DNA from 3 places in the Marinactinospora endophytica genome. Region 3 is predicted to be linked to each of the others. Evidence: riboswitches for the same ligand, from Rfam matches in the RefSeq annotation. Region 3 holds a riboswitch; each other region holds the start of a gene.
The links. A riboswitch is a leader RNA that binds a small molecule or an ion and turns the genes downstream of it on or off. The one in region 3 is predicted to bind thiamine pyrophosphate.

Region 1: another riboswitch for thiamine pyrophosphate. It lies ahead of thiO (glycine oxidase ThiO); the one in region 3 lies ahead of thiD (bifunctional hydroxymethylpyrimidine kinase/phosphomethylpyrimidine kinase).
Region 2: another riboswitch for thiamine pyrophosphate. It lies ahead of ACYVHU_RS08330 (ECF transporter S component); the one in region 3 lies ahead of thiD (bifunctional hydroxymethylpyrimidine kinase/phosphomethylpyrimidine kinase).

The regions. Positions count from the first base shown of each region.
Region 1 covers NZ_BAAGVM010000001.1:550,535-552,725, reverse strand. Annotated here, with positions in the region: gene thiE (thiamine phosphate synthase) at 1-165, opposite strand, end outside; gene ACYVHU_RS02445 (Rv2175c family DNA-binding protein) at 270-629, opposite strand; TPP riboswitch at 770-880, shown strand; gene thiO (glycine oxidase ThiO) at 849-2,036, shown strand; gene thiS (sulfur carrier protein ThiS) at 2,103-2,191, shown strand, end outside.
Region 2 covers NZ_BAAGVM010000003.1:378,253-380,443, forward strand. Annotated here, with positions in the region: gene glgP (alpha-glucan family phosphorylase) at 1-797, shown strand, start outside; TPP riboswitch at 904-1,010, shown strand; gene ACYVHU_RS08330 (ECF transporter S component) at 1,120-1,725, shown strand; gene ACYVHU_RS08335 (ABC transporter ATP-binding protein) at 1,730-2,191, shown strand, end outside.
Region 3 covers NZ_BAAGVM010000006.1:67,320-69,510, forward strand. Annotated here, with positions in the region: gene ACYVHU_RS13225 (serine/threonine-protein kinase) at 65-1,084, shown strand; TPP riboswitch at 1,138-1,232, shown strand; gene thiD (bifunctional hydroxymethylpyrimidine kinase/phosphomethylpyrimidine kinase) at 1,222-2,025, shown strand.

The DNA of each region.
Region 1 (2,191 bases), on a different contig from region 3:
CAGCTCCTGACGGGCCTCCAGCCCCTTGTCGCGCAACTGGACGATGTCGACGCCGCCGGCCAGGGCCTCGTCGAGGAACCCGGCCAGGTCGCCTCGTTCCCGGCGGGCGTCGGTGCACAGGTAGAGCCGGGCGGATTCCAGGCGTTCTCGCAAGCTCGCATTCACGCCGCCCAGGTTAGGGCGTGCGGCGCGCCCTCCCGCGCGCCGGCCCACCCTGGGCGGGAGGCGTGGCCGGACGGCCGGCCACGCCCGTCGGGTTCACCGTCAGGTCACAGCAGCATGGCCTGGGCACGGCGCCGGACTTCGGTGCCGCGGTTGGCCCGCAGTGCGTCGATGGGCGAGCCCGGCAGCGACTCATCAGAGGTGAACATCCACCGCAGGGACTCCTCCGGGGCGAACCCGCAGTCGGCGAGCACGGTCAGGGTTCCGGGAAGTCCCTTGACGATCTCGCCGTCGGTCACGAAGGCCGCCGGAATCGACAGTTCGCCGTCACGCACGGCCCCGGCGAGTCGGTGCTCGCGGACGAGCTGTTTGATGCGGTTGGGGCTGACGTTCAGGGCCTTGGCGGCCTCCCGGAGAGTCAGCCAGTCGCCGACGAGGGCGTCGGTCTCAGGGTCGATCTGCGTCACGTGACCCAATTTCCCACACCCTTTCCCCTCCCAAACCCGGTTTCCGCCGGTGATCGCTCTAGGCGTAGCCGCCGCCCGCCCTGCCCAGAGCCCCTCCGCGGTCCCCTCGAAAGGGCGCCACTAGGATGGGCGCGAGGACACGAGAACCCCGCGGGAGCCGGGCGGACCCGGCTGAGAGGGAGGCTGACCGCCTCCGACCGCACGAACCTGATCCGGATCATGCCGGCGAAGGGAGCGGAGGGCGACATCATGCGCACGACGACCGACTTCGACGTGATCGTCGCCGGCGGTGGACTGATCGGCCTGGTCACCGCCTGGCGGGCGGCCCGGCTGGGGCTGCGCGTGGCGGTCGCGGCGCCCCACACCCCGGGCGAAGCGTCGGGGGTGGCCGCGGGCATGCTCACCCCGGCCACCGAGGCGACGTTCGGCGAAGAGGCGCTCATGCGCTTCGGGCTCCTCTCGCGCGACCGCTATCCGGAGTTCGTCGCCGAACTCCGCGCCGACAGCGGGCATGACGTGGGCTACCGCACGGAGGGCACCCTCCAGGTCGCCTTCGACACCGACGACCTGGCCAGGCTCACCGAATTGATGGAGCTCCAGGCACGGCTGGGCATCCAGACCCGGCGCCTCACCGGACGCGAGTGCCGAAGGCTGGAGCCGATGGTCGCCCCTTCCGTCCGCGGTGGTCTCCTCGCCCCCGACGACCACTCGGTGGACCCCCGCCGGTTGACGGCCGCGCTGCGCGCCGCCGCGGAACGGCACGGCGCGGCACTGGTGGACGCGAGGGTCGAGGAGGTCGCCGTCTCGGCGGAGCGGGTCCGCGGCGTCCTGCTGGACGACGGCCGGCGGCTGGAGGCCGACCAGGTCGTCCTGGCGGCCGGTACCTGGACTTCGCGTATCGGCGGGCTGCCCGAGGGGGTGGTGCCCCCGCTGCGTCCGGTCAAGGGCCAGCTGCTGCGGCTGCGCACCCCTTCGGGCGAGGAGCCGATCGTGACCCGCACGGTACGGGGGCTGGTCCGCGGCACCCCCGTCTACCTGGTCCCGCGTGTCGACGGCGAGGTCGTGCTCGGCGCCACCCAGGAGGAGATGGGCCACGACACCCGGCTCACCGTCGGGGGCGTCTGGGAGGTCCTGCGCGACGCCCGCGAGCTGGTGCCGGGGGTCACCGAACTGGAGATCGCGGAGACCTGCGTGGGCCTGCGCCCCGGCTCTCCCGACAATGAGCCGCTGCTCGGGCCGACCCGCGTGCCCGGTCTGCACCTGGCCGTCGGTCACTTCCGGCACGGCGTGCTGTTCACGCCGGCGACGGGCGACGCGATGGCCGAGGCGCTGACGACCGGGGAACTCCCCGACTACGCGCGCCGCTTCGCCGCGACCCGGTTCTCGCACGCCTCCGCGACCGTCTGAACAGCCGCACCCGTGCGGCCGGGCGGTCCGCGCCATCGCCCGGCCCAGGAAGGAAAGAGTGAAGCAGTGGACGTGATCGTCAACGGTGAGCGTCGCGATCTGGCCCCGGGCACCACGGTGGCCGACCTGGTGCGGTCGCTGACCGACGCAACGGG
Region 2 (2,191 bases), on a different contig from region 3:
CATCGGGCATGAAGGTCGCGCTCAACGGCGGTCTCAACCTGTCCATCCGCGACGGCTGGTGGGACGAGTGGTTCGACGGCTCCAACGGCTGGGCGATCCCCACCGCCGACGGCGTCGCCGAGCCCGACCGCCGGGACGCGATCGAGGCCGCCGCGCTGTACGACCTGTTCGAGGAGCAGGTCGCCCCGTTGTTCTACGACCACGATGAGGACGACCTGCCCAAGCGCTGGATCGAGATGGTCAAGCACACCCTGGTGTCCCTGGGTCCCAAGGTGCTGGCCACCCGGATGGTGTGCGACTACGTGGAGCGGCTGTACCGTCCCGCCGCCGAGTCCTCCCGGCGGGTGGCCGCCGACGGACTGGCCGGGGTGCGCGACCTCGCCGAGTGGAAACAGCGGGTGGTCCGTTCCTGGCCGGGGGTGCACATCGAGCACGTCGAGGTGGCCGGGGTCGAGGACCCGCCCCAGGTGGGAGGCGAGCTGAAGGTCCGGGCCACGGTCGTGCTCGGCGACCTGGAGCCCGCCGACGTGCGCGTCGAGGTCGCGCTGGGGCGGCTGGACGGCGCGGGAGAGCTGGTCGAGCCGTCGTTCGCCCGGCTTTCCGCCGCCGAGGGGAAACCGGCCGACAGCCCGCTCGTGCGCTACTCCGGCTCGATCCCCCTGGACCGTCCCGGGGCCTGCGGCTACACCGTGCGGGTGCTGCCCGACCACCCGTTGCTCGCGCATCCGGCCGAGCTGGGCCTGATCGTCGTGCCCGAACCACCCGAGGGCATGGTCGCGGGGATGCCGTTGCGTTGACGCCGACCGCCCCGGTCCCGCGGTAGCCGGGGCCGGGGCGGTCTCGTCCGCGGGCATCGGTTCGGGCCGTCCTTGACGGGGCAGGGCGAATGGCGCCCATAATGGGAGAAACCGACAGGGGAGCGCTTCGGCGCTGAGAGTGCGGGGCAGCCCGCAGACCCTTACACACCTGATCTGGGTCATGCCAGCGAAGGAAGTCGTGGGAACCGCCGACCGGCCGTCACACCCCACGCGCCGGTCCGCGTAGGACCTGCGCCGCACGGGTGGCCGGCGGCGCTCTTGGCCTGGGCCCTCTCGCTCTTCTCCACGCGAAGGGACACCCGTGAAACCCTCAACCCCCGCCCACAAGGACCCCGGACCGCCCATCCGACGCCGATGGCGCACCGTCGACATCGTGGTCGCCGCCGTCGTCGGCGTCGCGGTCGGCGTCGTCTTCTGGCTGTGGGGCCTGGTCTGGCAGGCCACCGAGGTCCTGTTCGTCTTCTTCCCACCGGCGCAGGCCGTCCTCTACGGGGTGTGGATGCTGCCGGGCGTGCTCGGCGCGCTGATCATCCGCAAGCCGGGAGCGGCGCTGCTCACCTCCATCACGGCGGCGTCCGTCTCGGCGTTCCTGGGCACCACGTGGGGCCTGACCGTCGTCCTTGAGGGAGCCCTCCAGGGGCTGCTGCCCGAGCTGGTCTTCGCGGCCTTCCTGTACCGGCGGTGGAACGTCGGCGTCAGCGTCCTCGCCGCGATGGCGGCCGGACTGTCCCCCGCGGTCCTCGACAACGTCCGCTACTACCCGACCTGGCCGTTGGAGTACCAGCTCGCCTACGGCGGTCTCGTCCTGATCAGCGCGGCCCTCATCGCCGGGGTCGGCGCGCGGCTGTTGACCACGGCGCTGGCCCGGGCCGGCGCGCTGGCGCCGTTCCCGTCGGCGCGGGGCTGAGGGCATGCCGGATCCGAGCCAGGGGGCCCGCGTCGAGCTCGCCGGATGGGGCTGGCGCCACTCCGGCCGGCGGGAATGGGCGCTGCGCGGTGTGGACCTGACCATCGAACCGGGGGAGCGCGTCCTGCTCCTGGGCGCGTCGGGGGCGGGCAAGAGCACCCTGCTGCACGCCATGGCCGGGCTCACCGGCCCCGAGCGGGCGATCGACGGCGAGCAGGAGGGGAGCCTGCTGGTCGACGGCGAGCCGGCCGCCGCCCGCAGGGGCGGGACCGGCCTGGTCGCCCAGGACCCCGAGACGCAGCTCGTCATGGCCCGGGCCGGCGACGACGTCGCTTTTGGGCCGGAGAACCTCGGAGTGGCGCGCGAGGAGATCTGGCGCCGGGTGGACACGGCGCTGCGCGAGGTCGGTTTCCCCTACGGCCCGCAGCGTTCCACCGCCGCGCTGTCGGGAGGCGAGAAGCAGCGG
Region 3 (2,191 bases):
TCACTCGCCGGACGTTACCGTCTCCTGGAGCCGATCGGCCACGGCGGGATGGGAACGGTCTGGCATGCCGAGGACGAGTTGCTGTGCCGCCGGGTGGCGGTCAAGTGAGGTCCGGGTCTCCCCCGACCTCGACCCCGACCTGCGCGAGGAGCTGCTGCGCCGCACCATGCGCGAGGCGCGCATCTGCGCGGGGCTGAGCCACCCGTCGATCGTGACCGTCCACGACGTGGTGCGCGAGGCCGACCGGCCCTGGATCGTCATGGAGCTGCTGCGCGGCCGGGCGCTGGACCGGATGGTGGAGGAGGAGGGACCGCTTCCGCCACGTCGGGTGGCCGAGATCGGCCGCCGGCTCGTGGCCGCCCTGGAGGCCGCGCACGCCACGGGCGTGCTGCACCGTGACGTCAAGCCCGGCAACGTCCTGGTGCTGCCGGACGGCCGGGTGGTCCTCACCGACTTCGGCATCGCCGTGTCGGACACGGAGGAGTCGTTGACGCTGACCGGCCGGCTGCCGGGCTCGTCCGGCTACGTGGCGCCGGAGCGGCTGCGGGACGGGACGGTGACGGCCGCCTCGGACCTGTGGTCGCTGGGGGCGACCCTGTACTTCGCGGTGGAGGGGCGGGCCGCCTTCGAGCGCGCCTCGCAGGCGGAGCGGCTCACCGCCGCGCTGGAGGAGCAGCCCGACCCGATGCGGCTGGCCGGACCGTTGCGTCCGGTGCTCAACGGCATGCTCCAGTACGACCCCCGGCACCGGCCTTCGGGGCGCGAACTGGACGTGGCGCTCGCCTCCGTCGCCGACGCCCCACAGGACTCCACCCCCACCCGCCTGGACGTGTCGGAGCTGAAGGGGGCCTGGCGGGAGGTGACGCCGGCCCGGGGCCGGGGGACGATGGCGTGGGCTCCCCCGGCGCCCACCGCGGAGGTGGGAGGGGACGGACGCTGGTGGAGGCTGGCGGTGTCGGTGGTGGCCGGCATCATCACGCTGATCGTCGCGCCGCTGCTGGTGGAGTACCTGTCCTCCCTCCTCATCCCCGACGATCCGCCCGAGCCATCGCCGCAGGTCACCGCCACGCAGGATGCGGGCTGAGCGAACGGGGCGGGACGGGGAACACGGGCGGGGGTCGCGGCGTTGCTATGGTCTGCCTGGGCGCGGGGTGCCGGTCGGGGCCGGCTGAGATCACACCCGTGAACCTGATCTAGTTCGTACTAGCGAAGGAACGTCCGGTGAGCAGTTTCAACATCCTGTCCATCGCGGGTACCGACCCCAGCGGCGGGGCGGGGATCCAGGCCGACCTGAAAGCCTTCTCCGCGCTGGGCGGATATGGCATGAGCGTGGTCACCGCGCTGGTGGCCCAGACCACGACGGGCGTCACCGAGGTCCTCGACGTCCCGCCGGAGTTCGTCACCTCCCAGCTCGACACCCTGCTGGGCGACGTCCGCGTGGACGCGGTGAAGATCGGGATGCTCTCGACCACCGGGGTGATCGAGGCGGTCGCCGGGGCCATCGACCGCCACGGTCTGACCCGGATCGTGCTCGACCCCGTCATGGTGGCCAAGAGCGGTGACCGGTTGCTGGCCGCCGACGCGATCGAGGCGGTGCGGTCGGAGCTGCTGCCGCGCGCCGACCTGATCACGCCGAACCTGCCGGAGGCCGCGGACCTGCTCGGGGAACCCGAGGCGGTCGACCTCGACGGGATGCGGGCGCAGGCCGAGCGGCTGGTCAAGCTGGGCGCCCGCCGGGTGCTGCTCAAGGGCGGACACCTCGACGGGGAGAACAGCACCGACCTGCTGGTCGGGCCGGAGGGCGAGGCCGAGACGTTCACCGCCGCGCGGATCGCGACGGACAACACCCACGGGACCGGGTGCACGCTGTCGTCGGCGATCGCCGCGCTGCGCCCGCAGCGAGCGTCGTGGTCACAGGCGGTCGGCGACGCCAAGAGGTACCTGACCGAGGCGCTGCGCCGCGCCGACGAGCTGGAGGTCGGCCGCGGCAAGGGACCGGTACACCACTTCCACGCCTGGTGGTGACGGCGCCGTCGCCGCCCGACTCCCCTCCGGGAGTGCCGGGGACGGCCGGGCGCACCGGTCGGGCGCGTGCCCCGGTGCGCCTCCGGGCGGCGGCGGGTCCTGGCGCGAGGGTCAGGGTCCTTCGCGCCCCCGCCCTCGCGTTCCGCCCGGTCCTTCGGGCCGGCCC